Regions from separate parts of the Nesterenkonia sp. DZ6 genome, predicted to be linked through region 1. Evidence: predicted binding sites of a transcription regulator. Region 1 holds the regulator's gene; each other region holds the start of a gene.
The links. Region 1 encodes HrcA, which represses chaperone genes, less so after heat shock. Its sites were predicted from a motif close to TTNGCACTCGNNNNNNNCGAGTGCNAA; they were not measured.
Positions count from the first base shown of each region.

Region 1 (6,986 bases):
CGAAGACCACGGTGGACTCGTCGATGGTGTCCACATAGGTCTGCTGGTTCTTGGTCTTGGGCCGGATGGTGCGCCCGCGGTGGGAGAGGATGTTGGTGGTCACGATCCGCGCGGAGTCCTGCGCGGCGTCGGCGCGCACCATGGTGGCGACCTGTTCGATGATCTCCTCGGTGACCGTGGTCCCGGAGGCGGCCAGGGTCTTGAGCTGGGTGAGGATCTCCACGATCCCGGTGATCTCCCCGGCGGGCCCGCCCACGGTGACCAGCTGATCACGCAGCCCGATGGAGGACGCCGGGTAGATGCCCTGCAGGATGCGCAGCGCGAGGTCCCCGGCGCCGAGGCTGCGGAACATGGTCTCGGCGTCGGCGAAGTGGACCTGACGCTCGATGTTGCCCAGCGCGGCGGCGGTGGCGCCGCGGGCCGCTCCGGAGATGGGCGATGTGCTCGGGTTCTGCGAAGTCTCAGTCATTGGTCCCCAGTCTATGCGGTCTGCTCAGGCTGACCAGTCTCAGCACCCCAGTCCCAGCGGCCCAGCAGCAGCTGCGCGGCGGCCAGCGCCGCGGGACCGGCGGTGGAGGAGCGCAGCACGGTGGGGCCGAGCCGGGCGACCTGCGCTCCGGCGCCGGTGAGCAGCTCGATCTCGCGGTCGCTGATCCCGCCCTCCGGACCGACGACCACGTGCAGCTCCTGCAGCTGGTGCGTGGAATCCTGCTGCATCGGATCCTTCAGCGTCGGATCCTTCAGCGTCGGATCCTTGCGTGCGGGCTTCTGCAGCGCGGCGATGGCCTGGGCCAGCGAGGTCTCGTCGGTCTCATGCAGCACGACGACGCCGACCTCGGCGCCCGCGGACCGGATCGCCGTGAGGTAGCCGGCGGTGCTCTGCAGCGGGCGCACCTCGGGGATGGTGGTGCGTCGGGTCTGTTTGGCCGCGGTCGTCACCAGGGCGACCCACTCGGCGTGCTTCTTGGTCTCGCGGCCGGCCTTCCAGCGGGCCACTGAGCGTTCGGCCTGCCAGGGGATCACCGCGTCCACGCCGAGCTCGGTGGCGGACTCCACGCCCTGCAGGTCGCGGCGGTCCTTGGCAAGCGCCTGGACCAGCACCAGCCGGGGCAGCGGCACCGGCTCCTCGATCACGGCGAGGATCTCCACCTCGAGCTGCCCGCCTCCGGCGGAGCGGACGCGGCCTTCGGCGCGCCGCCCCACCGTGTCGGAGAGCAGCACCGGCTCGCCGGGCTGCAGCCGCATCACGGTGGCGGCATGGTGGCCCTCCGCGCCGGTGAGCGTGACCACCTCGGCCACGGCCGCGTCGTCCAGCGCACCCGGGTCGAGGTGGAACAGCGGTGCCGTCATCTCAGATCGCGCATCTCTAGAGCGCGTCCCAGCGTTCGCGAAGCTTGGCGAAGACGCCACGGTGTTCGGTGGTGGACTCCCCGCGCTCCTCACCGCGCTCGAGGGCGAGTTCGCGCAGCAGCTGGGCCTCGCGGTCGGAGACCTTGGTGGGGGTCTCGACCTTCAGGTGCACCTTCAGCGCGCCGCGACCGCCGCCGCGCAGGTGGGTCACCCCGCGCTCCTTGAGCGTGAGCACCTCACCGGACTGGGTGCCCGGCTTCACGGTGAGCTCCTCGGCGCCGTCGAAGGTGTCCAGGTCGACCGTGGTGCCCAGGGCGGCCGCGGTCATCGGGATCGAGACCGTGGCGTGCAGGTCGTTGCCGCGGCGGGTGAAGACCTCGTGCTGCTTGACCTCGACCTCGATGAACAGGTCTCCGGAGGGGCCGCCGGCCAGTCCGGCCTCGCCCTCGCCGGCCAGGTGGATCCGGTTGCCCCGGTCCACGCCTGCCGGGACCTTGACCTTCAGGGACTTGCGCTCGCGCACCCGACCCTGGCCGTCGCACTCCTGGCAGGGGTCCTCGATGATGTTGCCGAAGCCGGCGCAGCGGGCGCAGGTCTGGGTCTGGATGACGGTGCCCAGGATCGAGCGCATCGGCCGCTGGACCTGGCCCTGGCCGTGACAGTCAGGGCAGGTGGTGGGCGAGGTGCCCTTGCGGGTGCAGGAGCCGTCGCAGACCGTGCAGGTCACGGCGGTCTCCAGCTCCACCTCCTTGGTGGTGCCGAACACGGCGTCGCGCAGGTCGATGCGGACCCGGATCAGCGAATCCTGGCCACGGCGGGTGCGTGAGGCGGGGCCTCCGCCTCCCCCGCCGAAGAAGGTCTCGAAGATGTCGCCGAAGCCGCCGAAGCCGGCGCCGCCTGCTCCGCCGCCGGGGAATCCGGAGCGGCCGTTCTCATCGCCGGTGGCGTCGTAGTTCTGCCGCTTCTGCGGGTCGGAGAGCACCTCGTAGGCGCGGCCGAGCGCCTTGAACTGCTCGGCGGCATCCTCGGAGGGGTTCACATCGGGGTGAAGCTTGCGGGCCTGTTTGCGGTAGGCCTTCTTGATCTCTTCGGTGGACGCCGAGCGGCTGACGCCGAGCGCTTCGTAATAGTCAGTCGTCATCTTCAAGGACGTTCACCCTTCGGAGAGAATTCGGGACAGGTAGCGCGCCATTGCGCGCACCGCGGACATGGTGGAGCCGTAATCCATGCGGGTCGGACCGACGACGCCGAGCTTGGCACCTTCGGCTCCCGCCTGGGAGCCATACTCTGCTGCGACGACAGCGGTCTCGATCAGCGAATCATGACTGGTCTCGTGACCGATGCGGATGGAGAGACCGCGTCGGTCCTGCTCCATCTCTGTCAACAGTCGAAGCAGCACTACTTGTTCCTCGAGCGCCTCAAGAATGGGACCGATGGAGGGACCGAGGTCGCGGCCCGACCTGGCGAGGTTAGCAGTCCCGGCCATGATGATGCGATCCACGCGGGAAGACTCGAGGATCGTCTCCACCGCCTGGGCGATGATCGCCATGGACGGCCGCAGCACCGGCTCCACCCGGCTGATCAGGGTGTCGGTGGGCAGCGGCAGGGCAGAGATGGAGCGCTGATGCAGTTCGGTGGAGAGCACCTGGGCGATCCGGTGCAGCGAGTCGTCGCCGATCGCGTCGGCGAGGGTGACCATGCGCTGCTCGACCTTCCCGGAGGAGAGGATCACGATGGCCAGCGCCTTGTGCGAGGACATCGAGACGATGTCGATATGTCGGATCTTCGCGGTGGAGCGCTGCGGATGCTGGATCACGGCGACCTGGTTGGTGAGCATCGCGAGCAGCCGCACGGTGTGCTCGAGCATCGCGTCGTGGTCATCGGCGGTCTCGAGCAGGGTGTCCATGGCGCGCCGCTCGGCGGCCGAGAGCGGACGGACCTCGGTGATCTTGTCCACGAAGCGTCGGTAGCCGAGGTCGGTGGGGATCCGCCCGGCAGAGGTGTGCGGGGCGGCGATCAGACCCTCCTCCTCGAGGTGGGCCATATCGTTGCGGATCGTGGCGGGCGAGACCTCCAGGTCATGGCGCTCCACCAGGGCCCGGGATCCGACCGGCTCCCGGGTCTGGACGTAGTCCTCCACGATGGCACGCAGAACCTGCAGACGACGGGTGTCTGACATGTAAGCTTGGCGCCTCCTGAACTTCTGGCACTCTTCGAGTACAAGTGCCAATTCTACAATGGGTGATCATGAGCGCTCCGCACTTCCCCGACTGGCGTCCCTCCTCCACCCCGAACTGGGGTGCCCAGGACCTCTCCCGGCTCCGTCAGAGCCAGCTCCGCAAGGTCTCCGCGATGCCCGCCGACTACGGCGCCGTGATCGAGGAGGTGGAGTCCGGCTGGGTCGGCGCCATCATCTCGGTGGAGGCCTCCGGCGGTGTCCATGTGGTGAGTCTCGAGGACCGGCGCGGCAAGGTCCGCTCCTTCCCGCTGGGCCACGGCTTCCTGTATGAGGGCCAGCCGGTGGAGCTGACTCCCCCCACCCCGCGGGCCGCCGCGGCGAAGCCCACCCGCACCGCCTCGGGTTCGGTGGCGGTGGCGAACGCGCCGGCGCGGGTCGCCCGGGCCTCACGGATCTGGGTCGAGGGCACCCACGACGCCGAGCTGGTGGAGAAGGTCTGGGGCGAGGACCTGCGGATCGAAGGCATCGTCGTGGAGCCTCTGCACGGCGCCGATGACCTGCTCGGCGCGATCCGCGCGTTCGGGCCGGGACCCCGGCGTCGGGTCGGAGTGCTGCTGGATCACCTGGTCCCCGGCTCCAAGGAGTCGCGCATCGCCCGCGAGGTCATGCAGCAGCGCGGCGCACAGGGCAACATCGCTGTCCTGGGCCATCCCTATGTGGATGTCTGGCAGGCCGTGAAGCCGCATCTCTTCGGGCTGAAGCGCTGGCCGGACATCCCGCGCAGTCAGGACATCAAGGTCGGCACGCTGCAGGCGCTGGGCTGGCCGCATGCGAACCAGCGTGACATCGCGCACGGGTGGAAACGGATCCTCGGCCAGGTCAGCAGCTACGCGGATCTCGAGCCCTCGCTGCTCGGTCGGGTGGAGGAGCTGATCGACTTCGTCACGGTGGAGCACTGAACTTAGGAACCGAGCGAGACCACCGGGTCCGGGCACACAGGCGCAGCGCGCAGAATCCGGACTCCGACACGCCTCCGTCGGCCAGTCGATGTCCAGGGCGATTGGGTAGAATTCGAATCGGGAACGGCCAGGTGCCGCAAGGGTGGCATCGCAGACACGGAGGTGCAGTGGAGCATAATCAGAAACCCCAGGGTGACCGGTCGGGGCAGGATGCTCGAACGGATTCTTCTGCACGCCTGAAGGGTTCCTCCGCTGCCGCCGCGGCGCTGACCCCGGCAGAGGATCGACGCTGGGCCACGTTGTCGCACTTCGGCGCGCTCATCGGCTGCTTCCCCGCCCTCGCGGTGTATCTGGTCTACCGCGACCGCGGCCCGTTCACCGCCCAGGAGTCCAAAGAGGCGCTGAACTTCACGCTTCCGCTGACCGCAGTGATGCTGGCCTGCTACATCCTTGCCCTGATCCCGGCCATCGGTTGGGTCTTCGGCCTCCTCGCGGTGCTGATCTGGGTCACGATGACCATCTCTGGGCTCGTGGCCGGCATCCAGTGCAACAAGGGCCGCCCCTACCGGTACCCCTTGAACCTTCGCCTGATCCACTGAGAATCCTCAGCTGATCCGCTGGGCATCGCCGCCTGCTCAACCGAGCACCCGGCCTTCGGTCAGGGCGCCAGTCGGCGGGTCACGGCATCGGCCAGCAGCCGTCCGCGCAGGGTGAGCACCGCTCGGCCCTGCGGATGAGCGGTGCTGGGCTCCGCGGCGTCGTCGTCGATCAGCCCGTCATGCACCAGTGACTGCAGGCTCTTCCGCGAGATCTTCTCGCCCTGGCTGCGGCGCAGCTCCGGCAGCGCGTTGTACCCGGCGACGTCGAGCCCGTCGGCCAGACGCACCCGCAGCATCAGGTGCTCCAGGGTCTTGTCCTGATCCGCCAGCAGCTCCCGGCCGTGGCCCGGGGTGGTGCCGCTGGAGAGCCGCTGTGCATAGGCCGCGGGGTGCTTCACGTTCCACCAGCGCAGTCCGGCCACATGGGAGTGTGCGCCAGGCCCGGCGCCCCACCAGTCGGAGTCCACCCAGTAGTTCAGGTTGTGCTCCGAGCGGGTCGCGGCACTGGTGGAGAAGTTGGAGACCTCGTACCAGCTCATCCCGGCGGCGCCGAGCACCTGATCGGTGAGCAGGTACTTGTCTGCCTGATCATCGGGGTCGATGTCGGGCAGCACGCCGCGCTTGATCTTGGCGGCCATCGCCGTGCCCTCTTCGATGATCAGCGAATAGGCCGAGATGTGGTCCGGCCGCAGCGCGACCGCGTGGTCCAGGCTGGTGCGCCAGTCTTCGAGGCTCTCCCCCGGCGTGCCGGAGATCAGATCCAGGCTGACCTGCAGGCCGGCGGTGCGGGCGGCTTGGACCGCGCGCTCCACGTTGGCCGGGTCATGGGTGCGGTCCAGGGTGCGGAGCACCTCCGGCACGGCGGACTGCATGCCCAGGCTCAGCCGGGTGAACCCGGCCTCGGCGAGGACCTGCGCGGTGGCAGCGGTGATGGTGTCGGGATTGGCCTCGGTGGTGATCTCGGCGTCCGGACGGAAGCCAAAGAGCTCACGGGCCCGGGTGAGGATCCGGGCGAGCTCCTCGGGCGGCAGCAGCGTCGGGGTGCCGCCGCCGAAGAACACCGTGGAGAACGGGCGCTCCGGGGCACCCATGGCGTCGAGCACTGAGCGGGCGAAGACCAGCTCGGAGATCAGCGTGTCCGGGTAGGACACCTGGGAGGCGCCGGGGCCGAGGTCCTCGGCGGTGTAGGTGTTGAAGTCGCAGTAGCCGCAGCGCACGCTGCAGAACGGGATGTGCACGTAGAGGCCGAGGGGCACCTCGGCACGGGCGGGCAGGGCCCGCTGCACGGCGGCGGGAAAGCCGCCGTCGGCGGGGACCGGGTCGCCGAGGGGAAGGGTGGAGGGCAACGCCTACTTCTTCCCGGCCTTCTCTTTGCCGGCCTTGTCCTTGCCGGCGTCCTCGTCCGAGGACAGCGCGGCGATGAAGGCCTCCTGCGGCACCTCCACGGTGCCGACCATCTTCATCCGCTTCTTGCCCTCCTTCTGCTTCTCCAGCAGCTTGCGCTTGCGGCTGATGTCGCCGCCGTAGCACTTGGAGAGCACGTCCTTGCGGATCGCGCGGATGTTCTCGCGGGCGATGATCCGCGAGCCGATGGCGGCCTGGATCGGGACCTCGAACTGCTGGCGCGGGATCAGGTCCTTCAGCCGGGAGGCCATCTTGACCCCGTAGGCGTAGGCGGAGTCGCGGTGGGTGATCGCGGAGAACGCGTCGACCTGATCACCCTGGAGCAGGATGTCGACCTTGACCAGGTCGGCGGCCTGCTGACCGGTGCCCTGCCAGTTCAGCGAGGCGTAGCCCTTGGTGCGGGACTTCAGCTGGTCGAAGAAGTCGAAGACGATCTCGGCCAGCGGCATCTTGTAGCGGATCTCCACGCGTTCGGCGGAGAGGTAGTCCATGCCT
Region 1 covers NZ_JAJOYW010000001.1:285,541-292,526, forward strand. The annotation lists gene LTH93_RS01315 (PhoH family protein) at 1-469, opposite strand, end outside; gene LTH93_RS01320 (16S rRNA (uracil(1498)-N(3))-methyltransferase) at 481-1,350, opposite strand; gene dnaJ (molecular chaperone DnaJ) at 1,367-2,491, opposite strand; gene hrcA (heat-inducible transcriptional repressor HrcA) at 2,504-3,529, opposite strand; gene LTH93_RS01335 (DUF3097 domain-containing protein) at 3,598-4,488, shown strand; gene LTH93_RS01340 (DUF4870 domain-containing protein) at 4,656-5,087, shown strand; gene hemW (radical SAM family heme chaperone HemW) at 5,147-6,433, opposite strand; gene lepA (translation elongation factor 4) at 6,437-6,986, opposite strand, start outside.

Region 2 (6,986 bases), on a different contig from region 1:
CCGGGCGCTATATGCACAAGCGCGACCAGCACCCCGCCCCGCTGGATCCCAACTTCACCGGTGTCGGGCGCACGCTGACCGGCCCCCATGGGGAATACAGCTTCACCACGATCAAACCTGCGCCCTATCCATGGAAGAACCACCACAACGCCTGGCGCTCGGCCCATATCCACTTCTCGCTCTTCGGCACCGACTTCACCCAGCGCATCGTGACCCAGATGTACTTCCCCGGGGACCCGATCTTCGATCTGGACCCGATCTACCAGTCCATCACCGACCAGGCCGCCCGCGATCGCCTGGTCGCCACCTACGACCACTCGGTCTCCCAGCATGAATGGAACACCGGTTACCGTTGGGACATCGTCCTTTCCGGAAGCAACCGCACCTGGGCCGAGCAGGAGGAGGAGCACTGAACATGAAACTCACCCCCACCCCCGCCCAGACCGTCGGACCCTTCTTCGGCTTCGCGCTGCCCTATCCAGGCGGGGAGGCACTCGTCGACCGCTCGCACCCGGGAGCCGTGCGGCTGCACGGGACGGTCTACGACGGCGACGGCGTGCCCGTGCCCGATGCGCTCCTGGAGATCTGGCAGCCGGATGAGCACGGGGCGATCTCGCGGCAGCCAGGGTCTCTGCACCGCGACGGCTACACCTTCACCGGGTGGGGCCGCGCCGCCGTCGACGGCGTGGGCCATTACTCCTTCACGACGGTGGAACCGGGCAGCACCGGCGCCGGCGTCGCACCCTATGTCCTGGTCACGATCTTCGCTCGCGGGCTCATGGATCGGCTCTTCACCCGGGCCTATCTGCCCGCCGACGCCGCCGCCCTCGAGCAGGACGCGCTACTGAGCTCGGTGTCTGAGGATCGCCGCCACACCTTGATGGCCGCCCGGGAGTCCGATGGCAGCCTGCGCTTCGACATCCACCTTCAGGGCGCAGACGAGACCGTGTTCCTGACCTACCCCAACACCCCGCAGTTCACCGGCCCGGTGGAGTGATCGACAGGAGCGTGCCGCCAGCCATGACCGGACCCTACGGAATCCTCAGCCCGGTGTGGGCAGGCACCGCGACGGCGCAGCTGATGTCCGAGGAGTCCATCCTGCGGGCGATGCTGCGCGTCGAAGCGTCCTGGGCCCAGGCGCTCGCCGATGCCGGCGAGGCCCCTGCCGCCAGTGCCGCGGCCATCGTGGCGATCAGCGAGGACCCCGCGCGGGCCGGCCTCAGCGTCGAGGAGATCGCGTCGCAGAGTCCCGGCGGCGGGAACCCGGTGATCCCGATGCTGGCCGCCGTGCGCCGCGCCCTGGTCGAGGCCGGTGAATCCGATGCTGCGCTGCACCGGGGAGCCACCAGCCAGGACATCCTCGACACGGCGCTGATGCTGCTGTGCCGCGAGTCCGTTGCGGCTCTCTTGAGCGACGCGCGCCGGGCAGGAACAGCGCTGAGCAGGCTCAGCCAAGAACACCGGAACTCCGTCTGCGTGGCCCGCTCGCTGACCCAGCACGCGCTGCCGACCACGTTCGGGCTGCGCTGCGCCGGCTGGCTCGATGGGCTGACCCAGGCGATCCAGCGGCTGGAGCTGGCCGCGGCGAAGCTGCCGCTGCAGTGGGGCGGAGCCGTGGGCACCCAGGCCTCGCTCAGTGACTCACTCGGGCCGCAGCGAGCCGCCGCGCTGACCACCGATCTTGCGGCCCGCCTGGGACTGCGTGCGATGCCGCGACCTTGGCACACCCAGCGTCAGATGATCCTTGAGCTCGCCGCAGCGCTCGCCGGCCTGCTCGCGACGCTGGGAAAGGCCGCGGGAGATGTGCTCACCCTGCAGCGTCCTGAGGTCGCCGAGCTGCGCGAACCCACGGTGCCTGGCCGCGGCGGCTCCTCGGCGATGCCGCAGAAGCAGAACCCGGTGCTCTCCACCCTGATCCGCTCGGCGGCCCTGGCTGGTCCGGGGCAGCTGAGCACGCTCTACCTGGCCGCGGCCACGGCAGAGGATGAACGCCCGGCGGGCGGCTGGCATGCCGAATGGCCGAGCCTGGTCGAGCTGGCCCGGCTCAGCGGCGGTGCCGCCACCCGCGCCGCCGAGCTGTTCGAGGGCCTCGTGGTGGACCCCGGGGCCATGGCGGTGAATCTGCGACTCAGCGGCGACGCCGTGCTGAGCGAGCGGCTCATGGCGCGCCTGGGCAGCTCCTTCCCCGGGGGCAGGCAGGCGCTGCAGGATGTGGTGCGGCGCAGCGCCGTCGAGCGCGTCGGCCTGCGCGGCCTGCTGGAGGAGCATCTCGGTGATTCGATCGCTCCAGCGGATCTCGATCGGCTGCTCGACCCGCACCGGTACCTGGGTCGGGCCCAAGAGTTCATCGATGCCGCCGTCGATGAGTTCAACCAGCAGGACTTCAACCAGCAGGACTTCAACCAGACTGCCGCGCAGCCGGAAGGACCCACCGACCATGCCTGAGCCAACTGTGTCTGAGCCGACGGCGTCTGAGTCAGGGACCGCACTGACTCTCACCCCGCAGCTGCTCTCCGGATCCGTGCAGGATCTCGCCGCCGGGACCCGCCCGGTGCTGGTGCTGGGGCCTTCCCTGGGGACCAGCGTCGCCGTCCTCTGGGAGGGTGCTGTGCCGCATCTCCAGGAGGCCTTCACCGTCATCGGCTGGGACCTGCCGGGCCACGGCGACGCGCAGCCCCATCCCGAGCCCTTCGAGATCACCGACCTCGCCGACGCCGTGGAGCACCTGGTCGCTGAGCTCGCCAGGTCCCACGGGATGCCTGCGGATCTTCCGGTCTACGCCGCCGGGGTGTCCATCGCCGGCACCGTCAGCCTGACCCTGGCGCTGCGCCCGCAGACGCGGTTCACCCGGCTGGCAGCCCTGTGCACGGCCGCGAAGATCGGTGACCCGCAGATGTGGAGCGAACGCGCCGAGCTCGTCGCGCAGGCCGGAACCCCCACCATGGTCGAAGGCTCGGCCCAGCGCTGGTTCGCCCCGGGGTTCATGGCCCGGCATCCGGCCGTGGTCACCGGACTGCTGAGCTCGCTGCAGCACGCCGATCGACACTCCTATGCCCAGGCCTGTCGCGCCCTTGGCCGCTACGACCTCACCGCCGAGCTCTCCGGCGTCGCCCGCCCGCTGCTGGTGATCAGCGGGGAACAGGACCCGGTCTGCCCACCCTCGGCGGTCCGGGACCTCGCCGCGGCCCCGCACACGAGGACCGCAGTGCTCGACGGCGTCGCTCACCAGGCCCCAGCCGAAGCGCCCGAAGCCACCGCCCGACTGCTCAAGGAGTTCCTCGATGACTGATTCCAGCTACCAGGAGGGAATGAAGGTGCGCCGGGAGGTGCTCTCCGACGCCCACGTGGACCGCGCCGAGGCCCGCAAGGACACCTTCACCGAGGACTTCCAGGAACTGATCACCAACTACGCCTGGGGATCGATCTGGACCCGCCCCGGACTGGACCGGCCCACCCGATCGGTGATCACCCTCACCGCGCTGATCGCCGGCGGCTACTGGGAAGAGCTGGAGATGCACATCCGCGCGGCGCTGCGCAACGGGCTCACCGAGGATCAGATCAAAGAGGTGTTCCTGCAGTGCGCCATCTACTGCTCGGTGCCCGCGGCGAACACCGCGTTCAGCATCGGGCACCGAGTCCTGGAGGAAGAACGCACCAGCGGCGCCTGATCGCCCGCAGCGGTCCCGCTCAGCGGCGCGACATGTACAGGTTGAACGCTTTGGCCAGCAGCGGATTGACCGGGTAGTCCCATTCGCCGAGCGTCTGGACCACATCGGCGCCCATGGTCGTCTTGAACCGGGTGAGCCCGGCCAGCGGGTACTCAGGGTCCAGCGAGGGGCTGAGCCCGCCGAGGTCGAACCACTGGCAGCCTGCGGCCAGCGAGTCTTCGATCTGGCGCAGCTGCAGCGCGCGCGGGGCGTAGCGCTTGCGCTCCTCGGAGGAGGAGGCGCCGTAGACGTACCAGGCGAACTCTCCCTGCCGGACGTAGATCGCCGCGGCCAGGAGCTGATCCTCAAGATGCGCCAGGTAGAGGGTGCACTCGCTCAGCGGCGAGGCATTGAGCTCGCGGTACATGTCCTGGAAGTAGGAGAGCGGCCGGCCGGTGAAGTCATCACGGTCGGCGGTCTCCGCGTAGAGCGCGTGCCAGGCCGGGAGGTCTGACTCGTCGCCGACGCTGACGCTCAGCTCGGAGCGGGTGGACTTCTTGGTCTGCCGGCGGGAGGACTGATCCATGCGGGCCAGCACGCCATCGATGGGCAGGGTGGCGCCGGTCTCGTCGGTGAGTGGAATGCGGGCCTGGAACTGGGGCTGCCCGGCCTCGAAGTCGGTGCTCGGGGCGGGGGCCTTGAAGCCCAGTGCGCGCAGCTGCTGCTGCCACTGGGCGGCCTGGGCGGCGCCGGCCGGATCGACCTCGAGCGGGTCGAGTTCTTCAATGCTGGTGTTCTCGCCGGCGGCCAGCGCGCGGCGGACCTCCTTGGCCTCCCACCGGCGCAGCACCGAGGGCAGGCCCATGCGGATCAGGAATGCGCCGGAGGCCTTGAGATGGGCGAGCAGCGGCGGGAGCAGCTGCTCCAGATCAGCGGCCGGGTCCAGCACCGGGCCCTCGGCCAGATAGGCGAGCGTCTTGTTCCCGAGCAGCGGCACCGCCGCGGGGATCGGGAGCCGACGGAAGAGCACCAGCGTGGCGGCCACCGGGGCGGATTCGGCTCCGGCGCTGGCGTCGAAGACTCCGAGGCTCTGGGCCCGCCACTCCTTCTTCACCGCGGGCCAGCGCGGGTTCTGCAGGAACGATGCGGTCTTCTGGTCGGCCAGGAAGCTGGTGTGCTCCTCTGCGCTGATCGGGCGGACCTCGTACACGGCGGCAACGCCTGAATCTCTATGCTCCATCACGCCTCAAGGGTACCGTCTGGTTCCTGTGCGGCTGGGAGATCAGGTTCAGGGGCAGTTCCGCTCCGCCGTCCCAGCCCGGCCCTCCTGCGCGAGAGCGGCGGCACAATCTGCCATCGGCGCAGAGGTTTGCACTCGGTAGGGGAGAGTGCTAAAAATTGGTTTAGCACTCTCGTGTCGAGACTGCTAGAGGAACCTGAGCAGGTGAGGCCATATAGATGTTCCCGGTGACGCGGGGACGGCCGTCCGTCGCGGGCACCTGGAATGGTTCGACCCAGCAGACGCGAACACGTCTGACAGTCACACACCACGGCTTGAGACAAGCCGAGTCCAGGAAGGACACGCCACTATGGCAAAGACTATTGCATTCGATGAAGAGGCCCGCCGCGGCCTCGAGCGCGGACTGAACGTCCTCGCCGATGCCGTCAAGGTCACCTTGGGTCCCCGCGGCCGCAACGTCGTGCTGGAGAAGTCCTGGGGTGCACCCACGATCACCAACGACGGTGTCTCCATCGCCAAAGAGATCACCCTTGACGACCCCTACGAGAAGATCGGCGCCGAGCTGGTCAAGGAGGTCGCCAAGAAGACCGACGACGTCGCTGGCGACGGCACCACCACCGCCACCGTCCTCGCCCAGGCCCTGGTCAAGGAAGGCCTGCGCAACGTCGCAGCCGGCGCCGATCCGATGGCGCTCAAGCGCGGCATCGACCTCGCCGTGGAATCCGTCACCGCCGAGCTGTTCAAGTCCGCCAAGGAGATCGAGACCACGGAGCAGATCGCTGCCACCGCCTCCATCTCCGCCGGTGATACCCAGATCGGCGCCCTGATCGCTCAGGCGCTGGACAAGGTCGGCAAGGAAGGCGTCATCACCGTCGAGGAGTCCAACACCTTCGGTCTCGAGCTCGAGCTCACCGAGGGCATGCGCTTCGACAAGGGCTACCTCTCCGGCTACTTCGTCACCGACGCCGAGCGCCAGGAAGCAGTCCTGGAGGACCCCTATATCCTGATCGCCAACTCCAAGATCTCCTCGGTCAAGGACATCATCGGCGTCCTCGAGCAGGTCATGCAGTCCGGCAAGCCGCTGCTGGTCATCGCAGAGGACGTCGAGGGTGAGGCGCTGGCCGCACTGGTGGTCAACAAGCTCAAGGGCACCTTCAAGTCAGTGGCCGTCAAGGCCCCCGGCTTCGGTGACCGTCGCAAGGCCATGCTGGCCGACATCGCCATCCTCACCGGTGGTCAGGTCATCGCCGAAGAGGTCGGCCTGAAGCTGGAGAACACCACTCTGGAGCTGCTCGGCACCGCTCGCAAGGTCGTCGTCACCAAGGACGAGACCACCATCGTCGAAGGTGCCGGCGAAGCCGACGAGATCTCGGGCCGCGTGGCCCAGATCAAGGCCGAGATCGAGAACTCCGACTCGGACTACGATCGCGAGAAGCTCCAGGAGCGTCTTGCCAAGCTCGCCGGAGGCGTGGCAGTCATCAAGGCCGGTGCCGCCACCGAGGTCGAGCTCAAGGAGCGCAAGCACCGCATCGAAGATGCCGTGCGCAACGCCAAGGCCGCTGTGGATGAGGGAATCGTCGCCGGCGGCGGCGTGGCCCTGATCCAGGCCGGCGCCCGCGCCTTCGCGACCCTGCAGCTCAGCGGAGACGAGGCCACCGGCGCGAACATCGTGAAGTTCGCCGTGGAGGCCCCGCTGAAGCAGATCGCCATCAACGCCGGCATGGAAGCCGGCGTGGTGGCCGAGAAGGTCCGCGGACTCCCCGATGGTCACGGCCTCAACGCCGCCACCGGTGTCTACGAGAACCTGCTCGAAGCAGGCGTCAACGATCCGGTGAAGGTGACCCGCTCTGCACTGCAGAACGCCGCCTCCATCGCGTCGCTGTTCCTCACCACCGAGGCCGTCGTCGCCGAAAAGCCGGAGAAGCACTCGGCCGGCGCCGGCGCCGAGGGCATGGACCCGATGGGCGGCATGGGCGGCATGATGTGATCACCTGATCACCGGCGCCCCCGCCGCACACCAGAGAGCCCCGCCGCAGACGAAGTCTGCGGCGGGGCTCTCTGGTGTTGTACGGACTCCGGCCGGGCCATCCGGCTGCGGC
Region 2 covers NZ_JAJOYW010000002.1:556,237-563,222, reverse strand. The annotation lists gene pcaH (protocatechuate 3,4-dioxygenase subunit beta) at 1-413, shown strand, start outside; gene pcaG (protocatechuate 3,4-dioxygenase subunit alpha) at 416-997, shown strand; gene LTH93_RS08300 (lyase family protein) at 1,021-2,445, shown strand; gene LTH93_RS08295 (alpha/beta fold hydrolase) at 2,438-3,289, shown strand; gene pcaC (4-carboxymuconolactone decarboxylase) at 3,282-3,668, shown strand; gene LTH93_RS08285 (lipid II:glycine glycyltransferase FemX) at 3,688-4,887, opposite strand; gene groL (chaperonin GroEL) at 5,237-6,874, shown strand.
Region 2: groL (chaperonin GroEL) is a predicted target of HrcA. The motif match lies at 5,016-5,042, and genes of this name have one in related genera.

Region 3 (6,986 bases), on a different contig from region 1:
CGTGGCCCACGAGCCCCAGTGCCGCGATCTCTTTGCCGAGGGCCTGCCGCTGATGGCCGACTACAGCTATTGGGTCCGCAATCAGACGGAGGGCCTCCCGGAGTACGTTCCGGCGTCCTACTCCGCAGATCTCGCGGCAGCCACTCGAGCGCTGGTGTCCTGGTCCTACGCCTGCCCCGATGACGAGGACTGTGCGGAGATCGCCCAGGATGCCGAATCACGCTCACTCGAGGTGATCACGGCAACCTCGGACTGGGCGGCGAAGTAGTTCTCCACGTCGGCCTCCGGGGTCGGCGTGCTGGCAAGCCTCAGCGACCGAAGAGCCGGCTGAAGAACCCGCCGGACGGGGCAGGCTCATGTCCGGGGCACCGCTGGGTGGCGCTGACCCCGCGCATCACTTGATCCACATGCTGGCCGCATCCGGCCCAGGTGGTCTTTCCGCAGGTCTTGCAGGTCACAGCTCGGCACATGGTGGCTCCTTCAGTGGGGTGGACGACAAGACAAGTATACCCCCCGGGGTATACGTGGCGAACCACCGACGTCGCGCAACGACGCGACCCCCCACATTGCCGCAGGCCATCTCCGCTTGCGGGCTTCCTGGTCTGCAGCACGCCGTGCACAGGACCCCGTTGGGATTCCCGATGGTCTCGGAGCCACTGGGCGCAGGTCGGGGCGCCGACCACGTGCGCCGATGAGACCCTGCCACAGGGGGCGCCGAGCTCACCGCTGGACGGCGGCGAGACCATCGGAGACCGAGGGGTCAGCTGCACCGCGAACCGGTACACCCGGAACCAGGAGCCCGGAGACCCCTTCGGTCCCGGGGAAGAGTCCGGCAGCTGCTGAGCTGACGCGGAAGAGATCGCGGCGCTGTGCGATGTCGTGGAGCTTCAGCCCTGCGACACCCCGACAGCCCTGCGACAGACCGAGTGCGGTCCGGCGCGAGCGCACGGGGCGTGCCTGCCGTGCGGTCAGCGGGTCTGCTGGCCCATCGGAGAGACGATCGCGTCCACGCGCTGGAAGGACTTCAGGTCCACGTAGCCGGTGGAGGCCATCGCGTGGCGCAGGCCGCCCATCAGGTTCGAGGAGCCGTCGGTGTGGTGGGCGGGTCCCCAGAGCACCTCCTGCAGCGGCGCCACGGTCCCGACCCGGGTGCGGTGTCCGCGCGGGAAGTCCTGGTGCACGGCTTCGAGCCCCCAGTGCCAGCCCTGACCCGGTGCCTCTTCGGCGCGAGCCAGCGTGGTCCCGAGCATCACGGCGTCGGCGCCCATCGCGAGGGCCTTGACCAGATCCCCGGAGGAGCCCATGCCGCCGTCGGCGATGACGTGGACGTAGCGGCCGCCGGATTCATCCAGGTAGTCCCGGCGTGCGGCGGCGATGTCGCTGATGGCGGTGGCCATCGGCACCCGGATGCCCATGGCGCGGCGGGTGGTGGTGGCTGCTCCGCCCCCGAAGCCCACCAGCACGCCGGCGGCACCGGTGCGCATCAGGTGCAGCGCGGGGGTGTACCCGGCGGCCCCGCCGACGATGACCGGCACGTCGAGCTCGTAGATGAACTCCTTGAGGTTCAGCGGGTCACCGTTCTGAGCGACATGCTCGGCAGAGACGGTGGTGCCGCGGATGACGAACATGTCCACACCGGCCTCGACGACCGTGCGGTAGAACTCCTGCGTGCGCTGCGGAGTCAGCGAGCCTGACACGACGACGCCGGCCTCGCGGATCTCGGCCAGCCGTGCGGTGATCAGCTCGGCCTTGATCGGCTCGGCATAGAGCTGCTGCAGCCGGCGGGTGTTGTCCGCGGAGACCTCGTCGGCGCCCAGCGCTGCGATCTCGGCGAGCACCGGTTCCGGGTCCTCATAGCGGGTCCACAGACCTTCGAGGTTGAGGACACCGAGGCCGCCCTGCTTGCCCAGCTCGATGGCCGTGGCCGGTGACATCACCGAGTCCATCGGGGCGCCGATCACTGGCATGGAGAAGGTGTACGCGTCGATGCGCCAGTCCAGACTCACGTCTGCGGGGCTGCGAGTACGTCGGTTCGGGACGATGGCGACATCGTCCAGAGCCCAGGCTCGGCGGCCGTTCTTGGCCAGGCCGATGGGGATCTCGTTGCTCAAAGCTGCTCCTTTACTAGCGCCGGTAGTTCGGCGCTTCCACCGTCATCATGATGTCATGCGGGTGCGATTCCTTGAGTCCGGCGGAGGTGATCCGCACGAACTTGCCCTTGTACTTCAACTCGTCGATGGTGTGCGCGCCCACATAGAACATGGTCTGCCGCAGACCGCCGGTGAGCTGGTGGAACACCACCTCGAGCGGGCCGCGGTAGGGCACCTGCCCCTCGATGCCCTCGGGGATGAGCTTCTCGTCGGTGGGGACGTCGGCCTGGAAGTAGCGGTCCTTGGAGAAGGAGGTGTTCTTCCCTCGGGTCTGCATCGCTCCCATGGAGCCCATGCCGCGGTAGGCCTTGAACTGCTTGCCGTTGTAGAAGACGAGGTCTCCGGGGGACTCCGCGGAGCCTGCCAGCAGCGACCCGAGCATCACCGAGTCGGCCCCGGCGACCAGCGCCTTGCCGATGTCCCCGGAGTGCTGCAGGCCGCCGTCGGCGATCACCGGCACGCCGGCGGGGATGGCGGCCTTTGAGGCTTCGTAGATGGCGGTGATCTGGGGAACCCCGACGCCGGCGACGATGCGCGTGGTGCAGATGGAGCCCGGTCCGACGCCGACCTTGACCGCGTCGGCTCCGGCGTCGATGATCGCCTGGGCCGCCTCGCGGGTGGCCGCCTGGCCGCCGATGACGTCCACGCCGGCCGCGGCCGGTTCCGCCTTGAGCCGCGCGATCATGTCCAGCACGCCGCGGGTGTGGCCGTTGGCGGTGTCCACGACCAGGGCGTCGACCCCGGCGTCGATCAGGGTCATGGCGCGCTCGAAGCCCTCGCCGAAGAAGCCCACGGCCGCGCCGACGCGCAGCCGGCCCTCCTCATCCTTGGTGGCCTGCGGGTAGCGGTCGGCCTTGTCGAAGTCCTTGATCGTGATCAGGCCCTGGAGCACGCCGTGGTCATCGACCAGCGGCAGCTTCTCGACCCGGTGCTCGGAGAAGATCCGCAGCACCTCTTCGTTGGGAATCCCCACATGGGCGGTGATCAGCGGCTGCGGGGTCATCTTCTCGTAGACCTTGGTGGTCAGGTACTGCTCGCGCGGGATGAACCGGGTGTCGCGGTTGGTGATGATGCCCAGCAGCTTGGACTCGCCGTCGACCACCGGCAGCCCGGAGACCCGGAAGTGGGCACAGAGCTCATCGAGGTCGGCGATGGTCGCGTCCGGGGTGATCGTCACCGGATCGCTGATCATGCCGGACTCGGAGCGCTTGACCTTGTCCACCTGCCGGGCCTGGTCCTCGATGGAGAGGTTCCGGTGCAGGATCCCGATGCCGCCCTGGCGCGCCATGGCGATGGCCATCGGCGCCTCGGTGACGGTGTCCATCGCGGCCGAGGCCACCGGGGACTGCAGCACGATGTTGCGGGAGAAGCGAGTCGCGGTATCCGCTTCGGAGGGGATCACGTCGGTCGCGCCGGGGAGCAGCAGGACGTCGTCGTAGGTCAGTCCGACGAAGCCGAAGGGATCATGCTCCGCAGCGCCGGCCGCGCTCGTCTGCTGATGAGTTTCAGTCACGGTGGTGCCTCTCGGGGTCAAAAGCGGGTGGCTCAGCGACAAGTCTACGTCCCGTCCACGTCCGCCCGGAGCCAAAGGCTTAGCACTCTGCTTGACCGAGTGCTAAGCCCGTCTATAAAGTTTCACCTAGCACTCGAGACCCTCGGGTGCCAGCTTGTCCGCGGGTCGTCAACCCGCGGATATCAGCCTGACGGGGCACCATCCGGCACCGCGACGACGGTTGGCCACTCCCAAGGCGTGCGACAGATTTCGGCTCGTCGAGCACCCCGGAAGCACCGGGAGGCTCTGCACGGGCCTGTGCTGATAAACCGAATCCACACCACGCAAAGGAGAGTACTGACGTGTCAGTCTCTATCAAGCCTCTCGAGGATCGCATCGTTGTTCGCCCCCTGGAAGCAGAGCAGACCACCGCTTCCGGTCTGGTCATCCCCGACACCGCCAAGGAGAAGCCCCAGGAGGGCAAGGTCGTCGCCGTGGGCCCAGGTCGCTTCGACGAAAAGGGCAAGCGCATCCCGGTTGACGTCTCCGAGGGCGACGTCGTCATCTACTCCAAGTTCGGCGGCACCGAGGTCAAGGTCAGCGGCGACGAGTACCTCGTGCTCAACGCCCGCGACGTCCTCGCCATCATCGAGAAGTAAGAACGGATTGCTGAAGGCTCTTCACAGACCTCATCACGATCCGATTCTCACACTCTCAAAGGAGCAGTAACCCATGGCAAAGCAGCTTGAATTCAGTGATGCTGCACGCCGCGCTCTGGAAGCCGGCATCGATAAGCTTGCAGACACGGTCAAGGTCACGCTCGGCCCGAAAGGCCGCAATGTAGTCCTGGACAAGTCCTGGGGCGCACCGACCATCACCAACGACGGCGTCACCATCGCCCGTGAGGTGGAGGTCGAAGACCCGTACGAGAACCTTGGCGTGCAGCTGGCCAAGGAAGTCGCCACCAAGACCAACGACGTCGCAGGCGACGGCACCACCACCGCAACGGTCCTCGCCCAGGCTCTGGTCAAGGAAGGCCTGCGCAATGTGGCCGCCGGCGCGGCACCGAGTGAGATCAAGCGCGGCATCGAGACCTCGGTCGCCGCCGTGACCCGCCGACTCCGCGAGAACGCTCGCGAGGTCGAGGGCCAGCAGGTCGCCAACGTGGCCGCGATCTCCGCGCAGAACGACGAGGTCGGTGAACTCCTGGCGCGTGCATTCGACGCCGTGGGCACCGACGGTGTGATCACCATCGAAGAGGGGTCCTCGACCTCCACCGAGCTGGAGATCACCGAGGGCATGCAGTTCGACAAGGGCTACCTGTCCCCGCACTTCGTCACCGACCCCGAGCGCCAGGAAGCGATCCTCGAGGATCCGCTGATCCTGATCAACCAGGGCAAGATCTCCAACATGGCAGAGTTCCTGCCGGTGCTGGAGAAGGTCCTGCAGGCCAAGCGCCCGCTGTTCATCATCGCCGAGGACGTCGAGGGCGAGGCCCTCTCCACCCTGGTGGTCAACAAGCTGCGCGGCACGCTCAACGTGGTCGCGGTCAAGGCCCCCGGCTTCGGGGACCGCCGCAAGGCCATGCTCGAGGACATCGCCGTGCTCACCGGTGGACAGGTCATCTCTCCTGATCTGGGCCTGAAGCTCGATCAGGTGGATCTGGAATCACTGGGCACCGCACGTCGGGTGACCGTGACCAAGGACGCGACCACCCTCGTCGACGGCGCCGGGTCCAAGGAAGATGTGGACGCTCGCGCGGCCACCATCAAGGCCCAGGCCGACGCCTCTGACTCCGAGTGGGACCGTGAGAAGCTCCAGGAGCGTCTGGCGAAGCTCTCCGGCGGCATCGGCGTCATCAAGGTCGGCGCGGCCACCGAGGTGGAGCTCAAGGAGCGCAAGCACCGCATCGAAGATGCCGTCTCCTCCACCCGTGCGGCTCTCGAAGAGGGCATCGTGGCCGGCGGCGGCACTGCGCTGATCAACGCCCTCTCCGTGCTGGACGAGGACGAGGACGTGAAGGCGCTCTCCGGGGATGCCGCAGCTGCTGTGGGCATCGTCCGCCGCGCGCTGGTCCAGCCGCTGCGCTGGATCGCTCAGAACGCCGGAGAAGACGGCTTCGTCGTCGCCTCCAAGGTCTCTGAGATGGCGCCGAACCACGGCTTCAACGCCAAGACCGGTGTCTACGGCGACCTGATCGCCGACGGCGTCATCGACCCGGTGAAGGTCACGCGCTCTGCTCTGCAGAACGCCGCCTCCATCGCGGCCCTGGTGCTGACCACCGAGACCCTCGTGGTCGAGAAGAAGGACGAGGACGACGATCACTGATCTCGTCTGACTCTCATCGCAAGGTGGGGCCCTGACCGTTCGCGGTCAGGGCCCCACCTGCGTCTGCGGCAGCTGCTGTTCGCGGAGGCTGCGGGTCGGGGCAGCTGCGGGTCGGGCTCGCTACTGGAGCTGGACGAGCTGCAGCACCAGCGGGAACGCCAGGAAGGCCACCACGTCGAGCAGCAGGTGTGCGATCACCAGCGGCATGACCCGGCCGTAGCGGTGGTGGAGCCAGCCGAAGATGATCCCCATCAGGAGATTTCCGATGCCCGGGCCGAGGCCCTGATAGAGGTGGTACGCCCCGCGCAGCGCGGCCGCGGCGAGGATGATCATCCAGATCCCCGCCCGAGGCCAGATCCGGCGAGCACGGTCGAAGAGGTAGGCGATCATGATCACCTCTTCCAACAGCGAATGCCGCAGCGCCGCCAGGATCAGCACCGGCGTGGTCCACCAGTGCTCTCCGACGTCGGCCGGAATGATCTCGGTGGTGATGCCTGCCGCCCGGCCCACCCCGTAGACCACCAGGGTGCCCAGCCCGATGATCAGGAACAGTCCGACCCCTAGGCCGAGGTCCCGGCCGGGACGGCGCAGATCCAGCCCGAAGCGCCGGAACGGGTTCACCCCCTGCAGGAAGAACAGATAGCAGACCAGCACCACCGGGAAGAGCGCGAACAGCGAGTCCAGCACCTGGTAGCTGAGGTCGAAGAACTCCGCCCGGGAGCGAGAGGTCTGCACCGTGGAGCTCTGCTCGGCCAGCGGCGCCAGGGTCAGCCGCTCGGCCAGCTGCAGCACCGCATAGACCGCGGAGCGGCCCAGCGAGAGCCCCAGCACGATCGCCAGCTCCCAACCCAGGAAGCGACGACTCATCGGCACCGGCGCTCCCGTCGCGGGCGCAGGGTCGGTGGCGCTGGCTGGCTGCTGACCGGAGACCTCCGGCGTCGTTGGCTTCACGATCAAGAGTCTAGGTCTGCCCGGCGCTGGTGGGTGTGGTCAGATGGAAGCTATGACTGAGACCT
Region 3 covers NZ_JAJOYW010000002.1:315,873-322,858, forward strand. The annotation lists gene LTH93_RS07090 (hypothetical protein) at 1-268, shown strand, start outside; gene LTH93_RS07095 (GuaB3 family IMP dehydrogenase-related protein) at 969-2,111, opposite strand; gene guaB (IMP dehydrogenase) at 2,125-3,663, opposite strand; gene groES (co-chaperone GroES) at 4,005-4,301, shown strand; gene groL (chaperonin GroEL) at 4,375-5,970, shown strand; gene LTH93_RS07115 (CPBP family intramembrane glutamic endopeptidase) at 6,091-6,921, opposite strand; gene LTH93_RS07120 (arsenate reductase/protein-tyrosine-phosphatase family protein) at 6,974-6,986, shown strand, end outside.
Region 3: groES (co-chaperone GroES) is a predicted target of HrcA. The motif match lies at 3,743-3,769, and genes of this name have one in related genera.